DNA from 3 places in the Rhizobium centroccidentale genome. Region 2 is predicted to be linked to each of the others. Evidence: predicted binding sites of a transcription regulator. Region 2 holds the regulator's gene; each other region holds the start of a gene.
The links. Region 2 encodes LexA, which represses DNA repair genes until DNA is damaged. Its sites were predicted from a motif close to TGTTCNNNNTGTGTTCNG; they were not measured.

Region 1 (6,199 bases), on a different contig from region 2:
TGAACCACGAGGGTGGGTGACTTGCGTTGTTTATCCTTACTCAGCCAGTCCGAGCGAAGCGAGATAGGCGGCAGATGCCGGGATCTTGGATTTGTCCTTGATCTCGATGATCAGGCGCGGATTGCTGTTAAGCTTGGCAAGAGCAGCAAAGACGGCGCGCCAGTGGATATTGCCTTCGCCGAGGCTCCAGTGGCGGTCGGCATAGCCGTCAGCATCCTGCAAGTGGACATGCTGCAGACGGTTACCGGCGGCGTGGACGTAGTAGTCGACCGGCGGAGCGCCGGTATAGCCATGGGCGTAATGGGCGTGGCCGGTGTCGATCGAAACGGCGACGGCGGGCGAATTGAAGCTGTCGGCGAGGCCGACGCGGATATGGGGATCCTTGTCCTCGATATTCTCGATGACCATGGTGAGCCCGATGTCTTCGGCGCGCTTGACGGCCTCTTTCAGCGTCAGATGCGTGTACTCGATGATCTTCTCGCGCTCGCCCTTGTTGTTGTCGAGGTTGTTGTAGGACCACGACGTATAGGGGCTATGGATGACCATCTGCGTGGCGCCGATATTGGCGCAGACGTCGAGTGCCTGCAGCAAGCGCTTGGTGACGACGGTGCGGACGTCCGGGTCCTGCGAGGCGATGACAAAGCCCCAGAACGGGCCGTGGATGCCGAGCCGGCCCTGATGGCCGTCGAGCAGCTTGCGGGCGCGCTCGGCCAGCGGAGCCCAGTCGCCGTTGAGGACTTCGGCTTCGACGAAGCTCTGCAACTCCAAGTCACGCGGCTTTTCGAGCAACCAGTTACGATGGATTTCGACGTCGTCGAGCGTCATGGCTGCGCCGACAATGGGAAGGGAGGTCATGGAGGCTCCATTGCGTGGAGGAAATTTAAGGGCGGGAGAGAGGCCGCAAGGGTCTCGGCGGCCTGTATGGACCTGCTTTTTGTCGATCATATTACAGCGAGTGGAAAAGATGTGTCTCGTTTCCGGGATTTGCGTTTTCGCTTCTGGGTGTCGCAGCCGCGGATAGTTCCCTCTTCTCTCCGCAGGCGGCGGGCGTTTTGGCATGAAAAAAGCCGGGCGCAAGGCCCGGCTTCGAAACGTGAAATAGAGATAAAGCCGATCAGGCGGCCCAGGGACGCGACGCGGCGTTCGTCTTTTCGAAATTATCGATCGCGGAGGATTTTTCCAGCGTCAGGCCGATATCGTCGAGGCCGTTCAGCAGGCAGTGACGCTTGAACTCGTCGAGTTCGAACTTCAGCGAGCCGCCGTCCGGGCCGGTGATTTCGAGGTTTTCCAGATCGACCGTCAGGATGGCGTTGGAGCCGCGCGAGGCGTCGTCCATCAGCTTGTCGAGATCTTCCTGGCTGACCTTGATCGGCAGGATGCCGTTCTTGAAGCAGTTGTTGTAGAAGATGTCAGCGAAGCTCGTCGAGATGACGCAGCGGATGCCGAAATCGAGCAGTGCCCAGGGCGCATGCTCGCGCGAGGAGCCGCAGCCGAAATTGTCGCCGGCAACGAGGATCTTGGCGTTTTGATAAGCCGGCTTGTTCAGCACGAAATCCGGGTTCGGAGAACCATCTTCATTATACCGGGCTTCAGCGAAGAGCCCCTTGCCAAGACCCGTGCGCTTGATGGTCTTCAGATAATCCTTCGGGATGATCATGTCGGTATCGACATTGACGACCGGGAGGGGTGCTGCGACACCGGTCAACTTCACGAATTTGTCCATGGGTCCTGCCTTCATTCTCGTCTAAGCACGAATTACCTTGCCAATAGAGCAAATCCGGCCCGAAATGAAGGAGAATCTTGGAAATGCTCTCAAAGACGGCACTTTAGCCGTCCTTGCCCTTCAGCACGTGGCCTTAATCGGACACATAGGCCGGGAGCCGGCAACAGACCACCCTGCCCTGCTTTCAATCTCAGAGATCGATGATGGTGCCGCGACCGTCGTTCCAGATGCGCATTTCGCGCTGGCCGTTCGTCTTCGCCTTGGCGCGCACCGGTGCCGGCTTCATACGCAGCGAAATCGCGCGGGCCGCCATCAGCACAGTCAGGATAGCGCCGACAGCAAGTGTGACCGAAACGGTCAGCAGGGCCATGGCTGCAAACACGGTGATACCGGCAAGCGCAATGAACAGGGAACGAATATTCTGCATGGTCGAGACCTCTCTACACCAAGCAATGTGGTCTTCATCTCTGTCATCTGCAAGAGGAGCATGGCTTTTTGTTGACTTGCTTGTCGATTAAAAGCGCGGCAAAACGGCACAATGAGCCAATCTGCGAGCCCAAACCCCCCTTCCCGTCCCGCCCGTCTGCGCCGATCGGTCTTGAGCGTTCCCGCCATCAATCGACGCGCGCTGGACAAGCTTTCGAGCCTCGATTGCGACGCGGTCATCTTCGATCTCGAGGATTCGGTTTCGCCGGAGAAAAAGGCCGAGGCGCGGGAGATCCTACGAGCCTTCTTTGCGGCCTCACCGCTACCGGGTAAGGAGCGGATCATCCGCATCAATGCGCTTTCCTCGAACTTCGGTGCCGATGATCTGGCGCTGGTCGTGGAGCTGGAGCCGGATGCGGTCTTGCTGCCGAAGGTAGGCGAGCCTCAGGACGTGACTGCTGTCAGTGACCGGCTTGCGGAAGCCGATGCGCCTGAGGATTTGCGTATCTGGGCCATGATCGAGACGCCGCGCGGCATCCTGAATGCGGCCGCGATCGCCGAGGCTGGGCGCACCGCCGGCAGCCGGCTCGATTGTTTTGTCGTCGGTCTCAACGACCTCAGGAAGGAAACGGGCGTCCTGCCGCAGCCCGGTCGCCCCTATCTCGTACCCTGGCTGATGCAGGTGATATTGGCTGTCAGTGCTTATGGCCTCGAGGCGATCGACAGCGTCTTCAACGATTTCAAGGATACCGAAGAATTCGCGGCAGAATGCGGCCAGGGGGTCGCTATGGGCTTTGCTGGCAAGATGCTGATCCATCCGAGCCAGATCGAAGCCGCCAACCGGCATTTTGGCCCTGACAAGGCCGCCGTTGCCGAGGCGGAGTCTATTATCGCCGCCTTCGCCGCACCGAATGCCGCCACTCTCAATGTCGTCAATCTCGGCGGACGGATGGTGGAGCGGCTGCACCTTGTCCAGGCGGAGAGACTCGTTCATAAAGCTCGCCTGATTGCGCGACGCTCCTCAGGCGCCGCCGCAACGCCCCGCAGCGATGTCTGATGGCAAATACACGAAAGATGCCTTGATGAAACTCTACCGCTTCCTGACCGGTCCCGATGACGCTTCCTTCTGCCACAAAGTGAGTGCGGCGCTGAACAAGGGCTGGGAGCTATACGGCTCGCCGACCTATGGCTTCAATTCTGCAAGCGGGCGGATGGAATGCGGCCAGGCCGTCGTCAAGGACGTGGCCGGTAGGGATTACGATCCGGATATGAAGCTTTCCGAGCAGTAAGCGCCGGCTGAAATTCTCATTCTTCCCGACCGTCTTGCGGCCGGAACCGATATCAGCGATCCGTCGCTTCCTCGGCGCTCGCCTCGATGCGCTCCATATCCTCGTCGCTCAGGCCGAAATGGTGGCCGATCTCATGGATCAGGACATGGGTGATGATGTCGCCGAGGGTTTCTTCGTTCTCAGCCCAGTAATCGATGATCGGCCGGCGATAGAGGCGGATCTTGTTGGGCATGTCGCCCGTCTGGGCGGTAAAGCGCTCCGAGATGCCGCGGCCTTCGAAGAGGCCGAGCAGGTCGAAGGGGGTTTCCAGCGCCATGTCCTCGAATACCTCGTCATCCGGGAAATCCTCGATGAGGATGACGAGATCACCGGTGAGCGAACGGAATTCGTCCGGCAGGTGGCTGTAAGCCTCCATTGCCAGGGATTCGAATGTACTGATGGAGGGCGAGTGGCGATCCCGCCAATCTTCGCTCTGGTCGACGCGAGCCATGAATATTCCTTCCTTGGCTGGTCATATAGAGACTTTGCGCCGCTTTTACGAGTGTAGATTGCGGCAGAGGAATATTTTCTCATGAAATGGTGTTGACTCTTTTCGCAAGCTCTGGAATCCATAAGAACATAACAGGAACATTATCGATCTGGAGTGAACGTCATGGCCGAGGCTGCCGTGGCGCGGGAAACGCTTTTTGCCCTGCGTGAAACCATTGCCCGACTGGAAGGCAGGCCGATCCCGGCACTGGCGGCCGCGGCGCATGAGACGCTGGCAGACAAGCCGGCGAGGCAGGCGGCTGGTATTGCGAAGTCCCTTCCGGAGCAAACTGGGTTCCTTCCGATCGGTGTCGGCGAGCTCGATACGGCGCTGCAAGGCGGCCTGCCGCTCGATGCGCTGACGGAAATCCGTTCGCTTGGCCTGCGCGATGCCGGGGCCGCAAGCGGTTTTGCCCTGGCGCTTGCCGCGCGGCTGCATGCGCAAGCGTCGGATACGGTTGCGGCCAAGTCTCCGGTTCTGTGGATCGGCGATACGGTCGCGACGATGGAGGCGGGTCTGCCCTATGCCATCGGCATCAGCGATTTCGGGCTGGAGCCCCAGGCTTTCCTGCAGGCGTCACCGCGCAAGCTGGATGATGCGCTTTGGGTGGCGGAAGCAGCTCTTGGCAGTGCTGCCTTTGCCGTCGTCATTCTGGAAGTACGCGGCAACCCCGCTCGTTTCGGCCTGACCGAAAGCCGGCGGCTTGCGCTGAGGGCCAAGGCGGCGGGACGGCCCTTGTTTCTGTTGCGACAGGGAGGCGAGGAGGAAGCAAGCAGCGCTCTCTTCCGCTTTTCCGTCGAACCCGCGCCGGCGCCGGCGCGGCCCCTGCCGGACGGATCGGTGCTTGGCGGCAGTATCGGTCATCCGGCCTTTCGTCTGACCTTGGAAAAGAGCCGAAACCCGGCGCCCCTTTCCATAACCCTGGAGTGGAATGCCCATGACCGCCGCTTTGCCCCTGTCCTCGACACTCAACGCCCTGCCTTTCCCGGCGCACACGCAGCGCATTCTGGCGCTGACCTTCCCGCATCTGCCGACCGACCGCATCGCGCGCAAGCGCTGGGGTCTGTCCTGGCGTTCGACAGGCAGGCTTGAAGCGCCGCCGCTCGCCTGCGCCGGGAAGCTCAACAATGCCATGCGGCTGACCGCCCTCAACGAGCGCGCGGAGATGATCGGCCTGAAGCAGGGACAGGGCGTGGCCGAGGCAAAGGCGATCTGTCCCGAGCTCGATGTCATTGAGGAGGACCCAGCAGCGGATCGCAAGCTTCTGGAAGCGATCGCCGACTGGTGCGACCGCTATACGCCATTGGTGGCGATCGACGGCAAGGACGGTCTGTTTCTCGATATTACCGGCTGCGCTCATCTCTTCGGCGGCGAGGAGGCGTTGCTTGAGGACATCCTGATCCGGATTTCCCGGTTGGGCTTCGATGTGCGCGGCGCCATTTCCTCCGCACCCGGCCTCTCCTGGGCCGTTGCCCGCTTTGACGAGAGCCGTATCGTTCCGCCGGAGGCCATGGAAGAGGCATTGGCATCGCTGCCGGTCGCATGTCTTCGGCTTGGCGAGGAGACTATTGCAGCCTTGCAGAAGATGGGCCTGAAGCAGGTGGGCGATCTTCTGGCCGCACCACGAGCGCCGCTTGCCCGCCGGTTCGGCGCACAGCTGCTGCTGCGGCTCGATCAGGCCGTCGGTCTGGTCGAAGAGCCGATCTCGCCTCGCCGCCCGGTCGCGCAATTGTCGGCCGAGCGCCGGCTGGCCGAGCCGGTGCAGGCCGAAGAGGATATTCTTCAGCTTGCCCGCCAGCTCGCCGAAAGCCTGAAGCTGGGGCTAGAAGCCCGCGGCATCGGCGGCCGATCCTTCGAGCTCCTGCTCTTCCGTGTGGATGGTGCGGTCTTCCGCATCGCGGCCGGCGCGTCGCAACCGCTGCGGGAGCCGAGCCGGATCGCCAGCCTGTTCGCGGAACGCTTCGGCGCCATTCATGACGATCTCGATGTCGGCTACGGTTTCGAAATTATCCGCCTCAATGTGCTTCAGCATGCGCCTTTTGATGCAATGCAAGGCGATTTTGTCGGAGAAGACCGTCAGGAAGGCTCGCTTGCCGCCTTTGTCGATCGCGTGGCCGCGCGCCTGGGGCCGGACTGTCTGCAAGGATTCGAGCTGCGGCAGAGCCATATCCCCGAACGGGCTGTGCGGCCGATACCAGCCATGGGCCTTCTCGCTTCTCGGCGGCGGACAGG
Region 2 (6,199 bases):
CTGGTTTTCGGCATCCATGCCGCCGATCGCGTCGAAGATTTCCGAATTGACGGCTTCGACGGCCTTCTCGACGCCCTTGCCATGGTAGCGCTTGCCGCCATCGCGAAGCTCGACGGCTTCATGTGCACCGGTCGACGCACCCGACGGAACCGCCGCGCGGCCCAAGCTGCCATCTTCGAGGTAGACATCGACTTCGACAGTCGGATTGCCACGGCTGTCGAGAATCTCGCGGGCGATAATGTCGGTGATTGCGGTCATGATAGCTTCCTGCTCGCTGGTTTATAAATCGATTTAAATGGTCTTAATCGAAGGCGCGGAAATTACAATGGCGATCCGCGCCGCGATTTGGCACTCCTTCAGGCCCCTAACGCAAATTCATGTCAGCCTGTTGAATGCCGGCTACATTTCAGGCCTTAGCGATGGCGTCGAAGGCCAACAGCTTCTCCAGAAGCTGCGGCATGTCCTTCAGATAGACCATGTTCGGGCCGTCGGACGGTGCATTGTCCGGGTCCTCATGTGTCTCGACGAAGAGACCGGCAACGCCGACGGCAACGGCCGCGCGCGCCAGCGTCTCGACAAATCGGCGATCGCCGCCGGTCGAACCGCCCTGTCCGCCTGGCTGCTGCACGGAATGGGTAGCATCGAAGATGACGGGCGCGCCCATCGCCGCCATGAGCGGCAGCGCGCGCATATCCGAGACCAACGTATTATAGCCGAAGGAGGCGCCGCGCTCGCACAGAAGGATGTTCGGATTGCCGCTCTCGTTCAGCTTGGCAAGCACGTTCTTCATGTCCCACGGCGCCAGGAACTGGCCTTTCTTGACGTTGACCACGCGACCGGTCTTGGCGGCGGCGACCAGAAGATCGGTCTGACGCGACAGGAAAGCCGGGATCTGCAGGATATCGACCGTCTTGGCGACGATGGCGCACTGCTCCTCCGTATGAATATCGGTCAAGACCGGGAAGCCATATTCCTTCTTTAGGTCTTCAAAGACTTCCAGCGCCTTTTCCAGGCCGATGCCGCGTTTGCCTAATAGCGATGTGCGATTGGCCTTGTCGAAGGATGACTTGTAGACGAGGCCGATACCGAGCTTGCCGCAGAGGTCCTTCAGCACGCCAGCAACCATGAACGCGTGGTCGCGGCTTTCCATCTGGCAGGGGCCGGCAATCAGCGAGAGCTTCGCGCTGTTGGAAAAGAGGACCTTGGAGGCTCCTTCGCCGACGGTCACTTCGGAATTCGTGCTCATACTATCTCCTCGAAGGCGAACAACGCGCCCTCACCGGGCGCCAGTCTTGCCAATATACGATTGTTCTTACGCGTATAGGTGACGCCGTTAGCAGTGAAATGCGACGATGTCACGGAAAGATCGCGCGTTTTGAAAAGGATTGCCCGCGCCCTGAGGCCCGGATCATTCGTGCGAATAGGCAGATCATAGAACGCCTCCATGCCTTCCGGCGTCAAAATCTCCAGATCAGCATTGGCGGCCCTGATCGTCAGACCAAAGGAATGCTCTATAATACGCGGCCCACCGACAACCTCCTCGATGAAGCCGCGATAGGCTGCCGGCTTCAGCGCGCAAAGCGCTACCCGCGCGATACCAGTCACGCCGTTCTCGTGACGCTCGAGCACGCTGCGGTCGGCCGGCAACGGATTGATGCGCTGACAGCAGAAAGCGAGAAAATCCGGCGCGCGCAGATCGGCGCCGAAGGCTAAACGAAAGCCGGCGGTGGTTTCCGTGCCGTCCGGCATCTTCATCGGACGGGAGAAATCCAGCATTCGTCCCGCCGAAATCGCCGTTGCTTTGAAACGCTCGTCATCCGCCACCGCATCATCCGTACCGAATACCACGGCCGAGAAGCCATCCTCCGCCACCCGGAAACGATAAGCCTGGTCGCGCGCTACGAAAACATTGCCATCCACGATGCTCTTCTCGTATTGCTCCGGAGATGCGACGCCCAGAGGTTCGAGATAGGTTTTATCGGCAAAGAAGACGCAGGCATTCTGCGTGCCAAAGGGATGGCGCGCATCCGGAGCTACCGTGAAACCGAGCTTGCCGAGGCGTTCGCGCGCCAGAGCGATGTTGACGGTCGGCAGCACGAGATGATCCAGCGGATGCGGAGACGAAATCATGGCTTCTCCTGTTTGCTTGCGAAAGCAGATTTGCGCTCATCCCCCGCGCAATTCAAGATGGAAGCATGGAACACCCGCAGCACACGACATGGACCGAAGGCAATCTCGCAAACATGATTGCTGATTCTCTCCCATAGCCGACTTATGCAGCAATGCGGCACATTCATCCAAATCTTCGGCGCACTGGCTGCATTCCAAAGCCCTGGAAGCGAGAAAAGCGGCATTTCTCATATTTTTCCATGGGTTAACGCAGATATGAGGCCCCGATGTTCCGAGCCGATCCATTCGCAAGCGATAATTATTTAACTGACCCCATAAGGCTTTACCGAAATTTAAGCACTTGCGGAACACATATGGAACATATAGTGTCCGTTCTGGATTTGTTTCACAGCTTTTCTTGATTCTGGGGTTCCAAGACGATGTTGACGCGCAAGCAGCAGGAACTGCTTCTCTTCATTCACGAACGCATGAAGGAATCCGGTGTTCCGCCGTCCTTCGACGAGATGAAGGATGCACTGGATCTGGCATCCAAATCCGGTATCCATCGTCTGATCACGGCGCTGGAGGAGCGCGGCTTTATCCGCCGGCTGCCGAACAGGGCCAGGGCCCTTGAAGTCATCAAGCTCCCGGATGCCTATAATCCCAGCCTTCAGCAGCGTCGCGGCTTTTCACCGAGCGTCATCGAAGGCAGCCTCGGCAAGCCACAGCCCGTTGCCCCGCCCGCTCCGTCGAAGGTGGCAAATGACGATCACAATGGCTCCGCGTCGGTGCCTGTGATGGGTCGCATCGCAGCCGGCGTTCCGATCTCGGCCATCCAGAACAATACGCACGACATTACCGTTCCCGCCGATATGCTCGGCTCCGGCGAACATTATGCGCTTGAAGTTCGAGGGGATTCGATGATCGACGCCGGAATTTTCGACGGCGATACGGTCATTATCCGCAATTCGACCACGGCCAATCCCGGCGATATCGTCGTTGCACTCGTCGACGATGAAGAAGCTACTTTGAAGCGCTTCCGTCGCAAGGGTGCCTCGATCGCGCTGGAAGCCGCGAACCCAGCCTATGAAACCCGCATCTTCGGGCCGGACCGCGTCAAGGTTCAGGGCAAGCTCGTTGGCCTTATTCGTCGCTATCACTGACCGGTGAATTATCGACGACGGGTGACGTCTTCGCAATTGGTGTGTCGAATTTGCCGGTGCGCCAATCATAAGTTCGATGCATGGTCCATGGCCGTTGCGGGTTTTCGAATGCGGCTGATATAACGGGCTTGTCTGCGGCAAGTGCCATTTCGATAGAGCCGGTTTTGCGCAATGTCGCACCGGTTATGAGCATTGCTCCGGAACGGCAATGGTCCAGCCGCAGCCGGATTGGTGTCACGATAATGTTCCCGGTGTCGCAAGCCGTCGGCAAATAGGCTGCGTTCTCGATGGTGACCAGTATCGTGCCGTTTTCAAGCATGGCCACACACCATGCTCCCTTCTGACAGGCAAAGCTGCCTTGCATGGCGCGGTCCAAAGCTTCGTCCATTGCGATACGGACCGCCTTCTGCTCCTCGTTACTTAGTCGCTTATGCCGATCCGTCTTGCTGATCTGCGGAAGTCGGCTATCGGTCGGAAGCATGGTCGGCGGTTGATGTTCGGCCGCGACGAGCGCTTTCTGCCATTGCTCGAAGATGAAGGCCTGCGGTCTCTCGCGATTGGTGGCGAGGATATCGTCCTGGCGCAGGGCAACGAGAATGCCATCTTCCGAGATCATCAGATCCGGCTTCGGTACGCCGGAGCCGAACGCGGCCACGCCGACAGATGACAGCAGCAGCAACAGGCCCAGATGGCGAAGCCGGGTCCGCAGCATGCTCATGATCAGGAAGCCAGCGATGAAAGTGGGCATCAGCCAGCCGGGCTGGCGTCCGAAGGTAATATCGCCTCCCCACCCCGCCACCGTTTTCGCAATGACGATCACAAGCTCCAATCCCTCACCGGTGACTTTCCAGAACGGTCCATCGATTCCGAAAGGCATCAGCAGCATCGCCATCATACCGAAGGGCATGACGATGAAAGAGACGACGGGCATGGCCGCCAGGTTGGCAGCAAGTCCATATGTCGCCAACCGGTGAAAGTGCTCGATCGAGAAAATGGCCGTCGATGCACCGCCGATGAACGATGTCGACATCACGCCTCCAAAGAAGCGCGTGACGAACATTAGCGGACTTAACAGACGGATGCGCGCCAGGATGTTTTCGCGATGCCGCCGTCGTTTCCAGAGCGAATAGCCTGATACCAGTGCCAGTGTCGCCGCATAGGACATCTGGAAACTCGGGCCGAGCACTTGCGACGGCGACAGTACAAGAATGACAATGGCTGAAAGTGCGACGTTGCGCAGGCTGAGCGACGGTCTGTCGAAAAGCACGGCTACCAGCATGATCGCCATCATGATGAAGGCACGCTCGGCGGATACGCCGAAGCCGGAGATGAGGTAGTAGGCCGTTACAGTAAGAAGCGCGCCGAGGGCTGCGAACTTCTTGGTCGGCCAAGCCTGCGAGACACCGGGAAACAAGCTGAACAGATAACGCAGACCGACATAGAAAATGCCGGCCGACAGCGCCATGTTGAGGCCGGAAATTGCGATGATGTGGGTCAGGCCGGCAATTCTTAGGGCTTCGGTCGTATCCTTGGAGATTGCGCGTCTCTCATCGGTGACAAGCGCCGCTGCAAAGGCCCCGGTATCTCCGGGCAAGGTTTGCCTGATCCGGTCGCCTATGCTGTTGCGCAGGCTGGCGAGCCAGATATCGGCGGCGTCCAATAACGAGCCCGCAGCATTATCACCGGCCGGAGACAATAATTTCGGCGTTCCGTAGGCAAAGCCGTTCGCGCCGATGCCGTTGAAATAAGAGCTGAAGGCAAAATCATTGAGGCCAAGCAAGGCGGGCCCGGCCGGCGGCGTCAACCGCGCCCTGCCCTGGATACGATCACCGAGATCGAACGGCTCCGCCTGCTTACGCACGAAGATCGTAACCCGCTGCGGCGTGCGGCGAATGGAAGGCTTTTCCGTTGCCTCGACGCGGACGACGTAGCGCCAGCGTCCATTGTCATAGGATTCCCGTCGCTCGATCTGCCCGGTCACGGTGGTCGTCACGGCCGAATCGAGCATGACGGTGGAAACCCGCCAGCTTTCCCACTGCGCGAGCGCCATGCCTAGGCAAATGAGCATGCCGGCGAAAAGTGTGTGATGAAGCACTCTGCCCGCATCGCGCTTTATCGAAAAACCCAAAGCAAATAGAATGAGACCTGCGAGAACCGCCTGCGGGGGTGGGTCAGCTTGCGCCTCGAACCAGATAATCGCGCCCAAACCCATGTAGATCGGCGCGAAAAGAACAGCACGGCCATGAGCCGCCTCCTCCGCAATCAAGCCGAGGACAGCGGTTCCAAGACGCTTTGGAACACGCAGGAAACGCGACGTCAGCGGCGCGTGATCCTGTGTTCGTTCCCGTTGTCGCGCTTTGCCGTGAAGGGTAATCGTCGCGGAGAAGGCGCGAGGTTGCGGGGACGCGATAACGTCCCTACTCTCTTCCTGCTGGTCGGATGCCTCCAAATTAGGCACTCGCTGACTGCCCCCGCGCAAATTACAGCTTCTGCGCGATTTGTGCCGTCACCACACAGTGAATTCAACTGAAATCGGCGGGAACAAAGCTCAATCGAGCCTGTTTCCCGGCATAGCATAGGGAAGAGCGCTTCTGCAGTGCCCAAAAGTTGATACTGCATTGCACAATTCAGCGTTAGGATAACTTGGCATTAGGCTCTGGATCATATAGCTAGTCGGTAGTCGCTTAACCTTTTGGCGCTTTTTATGGCGTCAATCCCGCCAAATCTTGGAGGATCAGCATGACGGAACAAAGCGCGAAACTAACTTGGGGTGAAAAGACGGTGGATCTGCCGGTCAAGACCGGAACCATCGGCCCGAGTGTCATTGATATTGGTGCCCTTTATAAGAACACCTCCACTTTCACTTACGATCCTGGTTTCACCTCTACCGCATCGTGCGAGTCGAGCATCACCTATATCGATGGCGA
Region 3 (6,199 bases), on a different contig from region 2:
AAGACCGTCGACAAGAGCAAGCTGCCCGATCCAGCACCAGCGCCCTCGCCCGACACGAACGCTCCGGCGCCGGTCGACAAGAAGTCCTAAGATTCCATGAGCACGATCTTGGCTGCGGGCGCTTTCGACCTCACGGAAGAGGCGCCCGCAAAGATCAATTTTGCACTGCATGTCACGGGCCGCCGAGCCGATGGCTATCATTTGCTCGACATGCTCGTCAGCTTTGCCCGCCACGGCGATCGTCTTTTCTTTCGCGCAAGCGAGGATGACGATTTCAGCCTTTCCGGACGGTTCGGCCCGTTGCTTTCCGCCGATGCCGAGGCCGGCGACAATCTCGTTCTCAAGGCGCGCGATCTCTTGCGGCAGGCAGCCAAATCGGCCGGCTTCGATGCGCCCCCTGCCCATATTCATCTGGAAAAGAATCTACCGATCGCATCCGGCATCGGCGGCGGCTCGGCGGATGCGGCGGCGACCTTGCGCGGGCTGATGCGGCTATGGCGCGTTACCCTGCCGGAGGCGACAGTCAAGACCATCGCCTTGAAGCTTGGCGCCGATGTGCCGATGTGCCTTGCCAGCCAGCCGCTGGTCGCGCGCGGCATCGGCGAGGCAATCGACCTGTTGCCAGGATTTCCCGCCTTTGCCATGGTTCTCGGCAATCCGCTTGTCGGCGTCTCGACATCGGATGTGTTCCGGCAGCTCACCCGCAAGGACAACCCGCCGCTGCTGTTTCCATCGCAGATGCCGCAGGGACACGGCGAATGGATCGACACGATCAAGACCCTGCGCAACGATCTCGAACCGCCGGCACGCTCGATCTGCGGCGAGATTGGTGTGCTTTCCGGCTTGATCGAAAGCGAATCCCCAATCCTGACGCGCATGTCCGGCTCCGGTGCGACGTGCTTCGGCATTTTCAACGATATCGAACAGGCGACTGCCGCCGCCGCTTCGCTTCACAGGCAGCGGCCGGGCTGGTATTTCCAGGTAACCGAAACGATCGCGGGAGAGGCATGATGGCAGCGTCGGGCAACGAAAGATCCTTCATTCCCGTCGGCATCGCGGTATTGACCGTTTCCGATACGCGCACGCTCGCCGACGATAAATCCGGCGATACGCTGGTTGCCCGCATTGCAGAGTCGGGCCACAGGCTTGCTGCCCGCGCCATCGTGCCAGACGACAAGGAGTGCATCCGCGCGCAGGTGGAAGCCTGGACGAAGGACGATGCGGTCGACGTCGTGATCACCACCGGCGGCACGGGCTTTACCGGCCGCGACGTCACGCCTGAGGCGCTGGAGCCATTGTTCGAGAAGCGGATGGATGGGTTTTCGGAAGTCTTTCATCGCATTTCCTATGACAAGATCGGCACGGCGACGATCCAGTCGCGAGCGACCGGCGGCGTCGCCAATGCCACCTTCATCTTCGTGCTCCCGGGCTCTCCCGGCGCCTGCAAGGATGCCTGGGACGGCATCTTGAAGGCGCAGCTCGACTATCGCCACATGCCCTGCAATTTCGTGGAGATCATGCCGCGTCTCGACGAGCATCTGAAGCGCGGCGCCGGCTCGACATAGGTCTTCTGCTCGCCGCGATATTGGGCGTTGGTCATGCCTTCGGAAGGACAGGAATTGATTCCCAGGAATCGCCGCTGAGTATGATGCAGCTCCGGCCGGATATATCACTCATCAGCAGTGTCCAGTTGCCGCTCTCGGCGGCGTAGATCTCGACAATCGTGCTCTGATCGAGCTTGCCGATGGCCGAAAGCTTTTCCGAAAGATGGTCGCCAAGAAACGCGACGATATCGACGTGCTGAGCGCAGGCGAGCGTTACCTGGGAGGCGGCGACGCGAGGATAGAGGATCGATGTTGCCACGAGGGCCGTTGCCATGAGGCGGGTGAGCATTGTGCGTTTCATAACGCACCTCCTTTCGCCGAAATCCCGGCGGAAAAGGAGAGTTCCGCTGACCAGTTCCGCCTGATATCGGCATCTTCATGGTCGGCCGCCTGACGCGACACGCGTAAGGTGCCGCCACACGTAAATTATCGCAGCTATTCGCGCGTTTACAAATGGAATCTGCGGAACGCTGGGGCCTATCGCGCCGCGCGTGCTACCCAGGACGGAATGAGCTCGCTTGAAAGCCGTCGACCCTTCTGTCCCTTGGCGAACTCCGCCAGCCCCATGCCCGATCTGGCGACGGCGATCGCCTGGTGCTTGGAAAGCAGCAAACCCAGTTCCAACGGCGCCGTACGACGGCCGATTCGCTTCAGAAACGGGCGACGATAGCCGCGTGATGCTGTAAAGCGCGCCGGCACCTTGTTCAGCGAGACATATTCGGCGATCTCATCGATCCAGCCCGGTTGCGGCCGCGCGCCTGGCTCGACCAGCAGCAGCCATTCGCCCCTCGCAGACCGCAATATATCCTTGATATCCCATTGCGAATAAAAGCGGCAGCCGGCAGCATCCGCCACCTTCGATGTGCCGTCCCTGGAACCGTGATCGAGCACGACCACGTCGCTGACCAGCCCTTCGACCGCGCCTGCCACCAATGCCGCCAATGTCTGCGCCAGCTCGGGTTCGTGATCCTGGCATTCGATGATGACCGTCAACATCGCCCATTTATAGAGCGGCGCATAATTTATTGCCAGCACCTAACCCTCAGCCCTGAGCGTTTAAGAAAAGCATCATAAGCTGCCGCAAATTCTCATCGCCGGCATCGCCGAATGCCTTCCGTGAATGAGATGGAAAATGGTGATTACGGATTTTTGTTCTTGCAATGTTCTCATTTGTCGGATAGGAATTTAATCATCTTAGACGCGGCATGCGATGGCATGAGCCGCCCTGGAGCTACCGATGAACGAGCAGTCCCTTGCAGGGCAGGCCGCTTTCGCGCCTGCCAATACGGCAGACGTTGCCAATGCTTTGATCGCCGATGCCGGTCTCAGGGTCGACGTCGAGCGCCGGCGTGGGCGCGGTGCCGGATTGAACCCCAGCGGCCGCTTCGAACCGCAACAGCGCGAAGCCTTCGACGATGGATGGCAAAGCTGGGAGGAGCTGCCGCCCTTCAAGACCGAAGTGCAGGTGGAGAAGCCGCGCACGGCCATTACCCGCAACGAATCCCCCGATATTCCTTTCGACCGATCGATCAACCCTTATCGCGGCTGCGAGCACGGCTGCATCTATTGCTTCGCGCGGCCGACGCATGCCTATATGGGGCTGTCTGCCGGGCTGGATTTCGAATCGAAGCTGTTTGCCAAGCCGGATGCCGCCAAGCTTCTGGAGCGCGAGTTGGCAAAGCCCGGCTACAAGCCGCGCGTCATCGCCATAGGCACCAATACGGATCCGTATCAGCCGATCGAGAAGGAATGGCGGATCATGCGCCAGATCCTCGAGGTGCTGAATCGGGCGAACCACCCGGTTGCCATCGTTACCAAGTCGGCGCTGATCATGCGCGATATCGACATTCTGAAAGAGATGGCCGCCAAGAACCTGGTGCGCGTGGGCCTGTCGGTGACGACACTCGACCGCAAGCTGGCGCGCACGATGGAACCACGGGCCGCGACACCGCCGCGGCGGCTGGAAGCAATCCAGGCTTTGAACGAGGCCGGCATCCGCACCGCGATCATGGTGGCGCCGATCATTCCGGCGCTCAACGACCATGAGATCGAGCGTATCCTCGATGCAGGCAAGGCCGCCGGCGCACAGGAGGCGAGCTATGTCATCCTGCGGCTGCCGCTGGAAGTGAGCCCGTTGTTTCGCGATTGGCTGCTGCAGCACTATCCGGATCGCTATCGCCACGTCATGTCACTGATCCGCTCGATGCGCGGCGGCAAGGATTACGATGCGGAGTTCGGCAAGCGCATGAAGGGTGCGGGGCCTTATGCCTGGCAGATCAGCCGCCGTTTTGAAATGGCGACGCGCAGGCTCGAGCTCACGCGCCGCAATATCGCTTTGCGTGACGACTTGTTCGTGCCGCCCGATGGCAGCGGCGTCCAATTGTCGTTGCTTTGATATTCCTTGCGGGTTTTCCCTGACCCCGCTGGAAAAGCCCCCCGGTTCGCCGCCATGATCCACCGGGGGCTTGCAGGAGATCGGGTGGTGTGCGAGCTTCGCCGCATGACACGCAGCACATCACCCGATTCTCCAATGCTCTTCGAGGACGTCCCGCTCGTTCCCACTTTCGAGCTGGAGCTGATTGCACGGCGGGCCGGCCATTGGCCTGTCGCCGGGGCCGATGAGGCTGGCCGAGGCCCGCTTGCCGGGCCGGTCGTGGCCGCCGCCGTCATTCTCGACCCCGAACGGATCCCGGACGGGCTCAACGATTCCAAACAGCTGACCGCGGCCAGACGCGAAGAGCTGTTCGTGGAGATTCTCGCAACAGCCACGGTCTCTATCGCCTCATCAAGTGCGGGCCGTATCGACACGACCGATATCCGCAAGGCAAGCCTCGATGCGATGCGGCGCGCCATTCGCGGACTTGCCGTGCCGGCAAGCTATGTACTGACCGATGGGCTCGATGTGCCAGTTGGACTCGCCTGCCCCGGAAAAGCCGTCGTCAAGGGAGATGCGCGCTCCTTCTCCATCGCTGCCGCCTCGATCGTCGCCAAGGTTACCCGCGACCGAATGATGGCCCGCGCAGGTATTGTCTTTCCGGCCTATGGCTTTGCAGCCCATGCCGGCTATGGCACTCCTCAGCATCGTGCTGGCATCGAGGAACATGGTCCCTGCCCGCTGCACCGCATGAGCTTCCGCCCGTTGCGCAAAGAGGCCGTTTGAAACTCAGCCCGTCAGTCCGGCGATGATTTCAGTCGAGTATTTTCTGATATAGGCGATGTCTTCCCGGTAGATGCGATCATGTCCTTCCTGGAGATTCCGGCGATATCTCTCGATGCCGCGGGCAGCTTCCCGTTCCATGAAAGCCAATAGCGCCTCAAGCCGCTCGACGATGATTCCAGGCAATGAGGGACGCTCGGCAATGGACAAGCCATAGGCGTCGGCAAAGATACGGGCACGATCGACTTGGGCGGCAAGTGTTTCCATTTCCTCGAGAGCGATGCTGGAGGACAGCTGCGCCCAGCGGTAGACGGCATAGGCCAGATCCCATATTCGCTGACCGGGATGCGCAGCCTCGAAATCGATGATGCCGGTCACTTCGCCATCATTCAGCACGACATTGTAGGGGGCGAAATCTCCATGGCAGATGACCTCGCAAGGCGAGCGGGTCGGCAATTGCCACGTATAATCGGCTTCAAGGTCCTTTGCGAACAAGCTAGAACAATCATGATAGCGACGCAGCAGCGATGCAGCCGACCGCAGCGCCTTTTCGCCGCGCATAGCGGCGTGGCCATCGAGATCGCCGGTATCTCCGGGCAGATAGGTTACCCGCTCCCAGACCTCGTCATATCCAGCCGAAATCGGAGCTGCATCGAAACCATGCCGATGTAACGCAACCAGCAAGGCGTGCAGGCCCGGTGTCCATGCCGCAACCGGCTTCACGATGAGATCGCCTTGACGAAACGGTTCGCTACCGGTCGTTGCCTGCATCCACTCTCCCCTCATGCAATGATCTTGCCTCCCGTTGCGGTAATGATCAATCATGGCTGGGCATGAAACAAAAAAAGCCCTACCGAAGCAGGGCTCTTTCGATTTTCGATAGTCCTGGGCCTTAGTTCAGCCGCGTCTTCACTTCCTTGACGGCGTCGCTGAAGAGGCCTGACTGGACGTTGCCATCGGCCTTCTTTGCAAGAACCGATTCAGCAGCAGCGATCGCAAGGTCAACGGCGGCGGAGCGGACCGCCTTCATCGCATCGGCTTCGGCCTGCTTGATCTTCTGCTCGGACAAAGCGGTGCGGTTGGCAACGAACTCCTCGGTCTTCTTGCGAGCTTCGGTCGTCAGCATTTCCGCTTCGCGCTCGGCTGCGGCAACGATATGTGCCGCTTCAGCCTCGGCTTCCTTGCGCTTGCGCTGATATTCGGCCAGCAGATGCTGAGCCTCTTCGCGCAGACGCTTGGCTTCGGCCAGCTCGTTGCGGATCTGATCGGCGCGGTCGTCCAGCGACTTTGCCATCATGCCCGGAACCTTGAGGTAAACGATCAGGCCGAGGAAGATGAGAAGGCTGACAAACGCGAAGAAGGTGTTGTCTAAAGCGAATTCCATGGATCACCCCTCCTGCTTGGCGGCAGCAGCCGCAACCGCAGAGGCGACATCGGC

Region 1: the regulator LexA is predicted to act here: its motif matches at 4,051-4,068, upstream of PH562_RS22200 (ImuA family protein).
Region 3: the regulator LexA is predicted to act here: its motif matches at 2,755-2,772, upstream of PH562_RS17730 (PA0069 family radical SAM protein).

What each region holds. Positions count from the first base shown of each region.
Region 1 is NZ_JAQJCG010000018.1:107,132-113,330, forward strand. Features, by position in the region: gene PH562_RS22170 (sugar phosphate isomerase/epimerase family protein) at 37-855, opposite strand; gene leuD (3-isopropylmalate dehydratase small subunit) at 1,115-1,723, opposite strand; gene PH562_RS22180 (hypothetical protein) at 1,914-2,150, opposite strand; gene PH562_RS22185 (HpcH/HpaI aldolase/citrate lyase family protein) at 2,262-3,206, shown strand; gene PH562_RS22190 (DUF1737 domain-containing protein) at 3,232-3,438, shown strand; gene PH562_RS22195 (metallopeptidase family protein) at 3,491-3,928, opposite strand; gene PH562_RS22200 (ImuA family protein) at 4,091-5,059, shown strand; gene PH562_RS22205 (Y-family DNA polymerase) at 5,100-6,199, shown strand, end outside.
Region 2 is NZ_JAQJCG010000005.1:128,486-134,684, forward strand. Features, by position in the region: gene eno (phosphopyruvate hydratase) at 1-258, opposite strand, end outside; gene kdsA (3-deoxy-8-phosphooctulonate synthase) at 407-1,246, opposite strand; gene PH562_RS09085 (VOC family protein) at 1,243-2,130, opposite strand; gene lexA (transcriptional repressor LexA) at 2,550-3,272, shown strand; gene PH562_RS09095 (ComEC/Rec2 family competence protein) at 3,253-5,721, opposite strand; gene gltA (citrate synthase) at 6,012-6,199, shown strand, end outside.
Region 3 is NZ_JAQJCG010000013.1:11,008-17,206, forward strand. Features, by position in the region: gene PH562_RS17705 (tetratricopeptide repeat protein) at 1-90, shown strand, start outside; gene PH562_RS17710 (4-(cytidine 5'-diphospho)-2-C-methyl-D-erythritol kinase) at 97-1,011, shown strand; gene moaB (molybdenum cofactor biosynthesis protein B) at 1,011-1,565, shown strand; gene PH562_RS17720 (hypothetical protein) at 1,597-1,905, opposite strand; gene PH562_RS17725 (glycosyltransferase family 2 protein) at 2,082-2,600, opposite strand; gene PH562_RS17730 (PA0069 family radical SAM protein) at 2,842-3,999, shown strand; gene PH562_RS17735 (ribonuclease HII) at 4,105-4,764, shown strand; partial or broken gene PH562_RS17740 (phosphotransferase) at 4,768-5,589, opposite strand; gene PH562_RS17745 (F0F1 ATP synthase subunit B) at 5,654-6,145, opposite strand; gene PH562_RS17750 (F0F1 ATP synthase subunit B) at 6,149-6,199, opposite strand, start outside.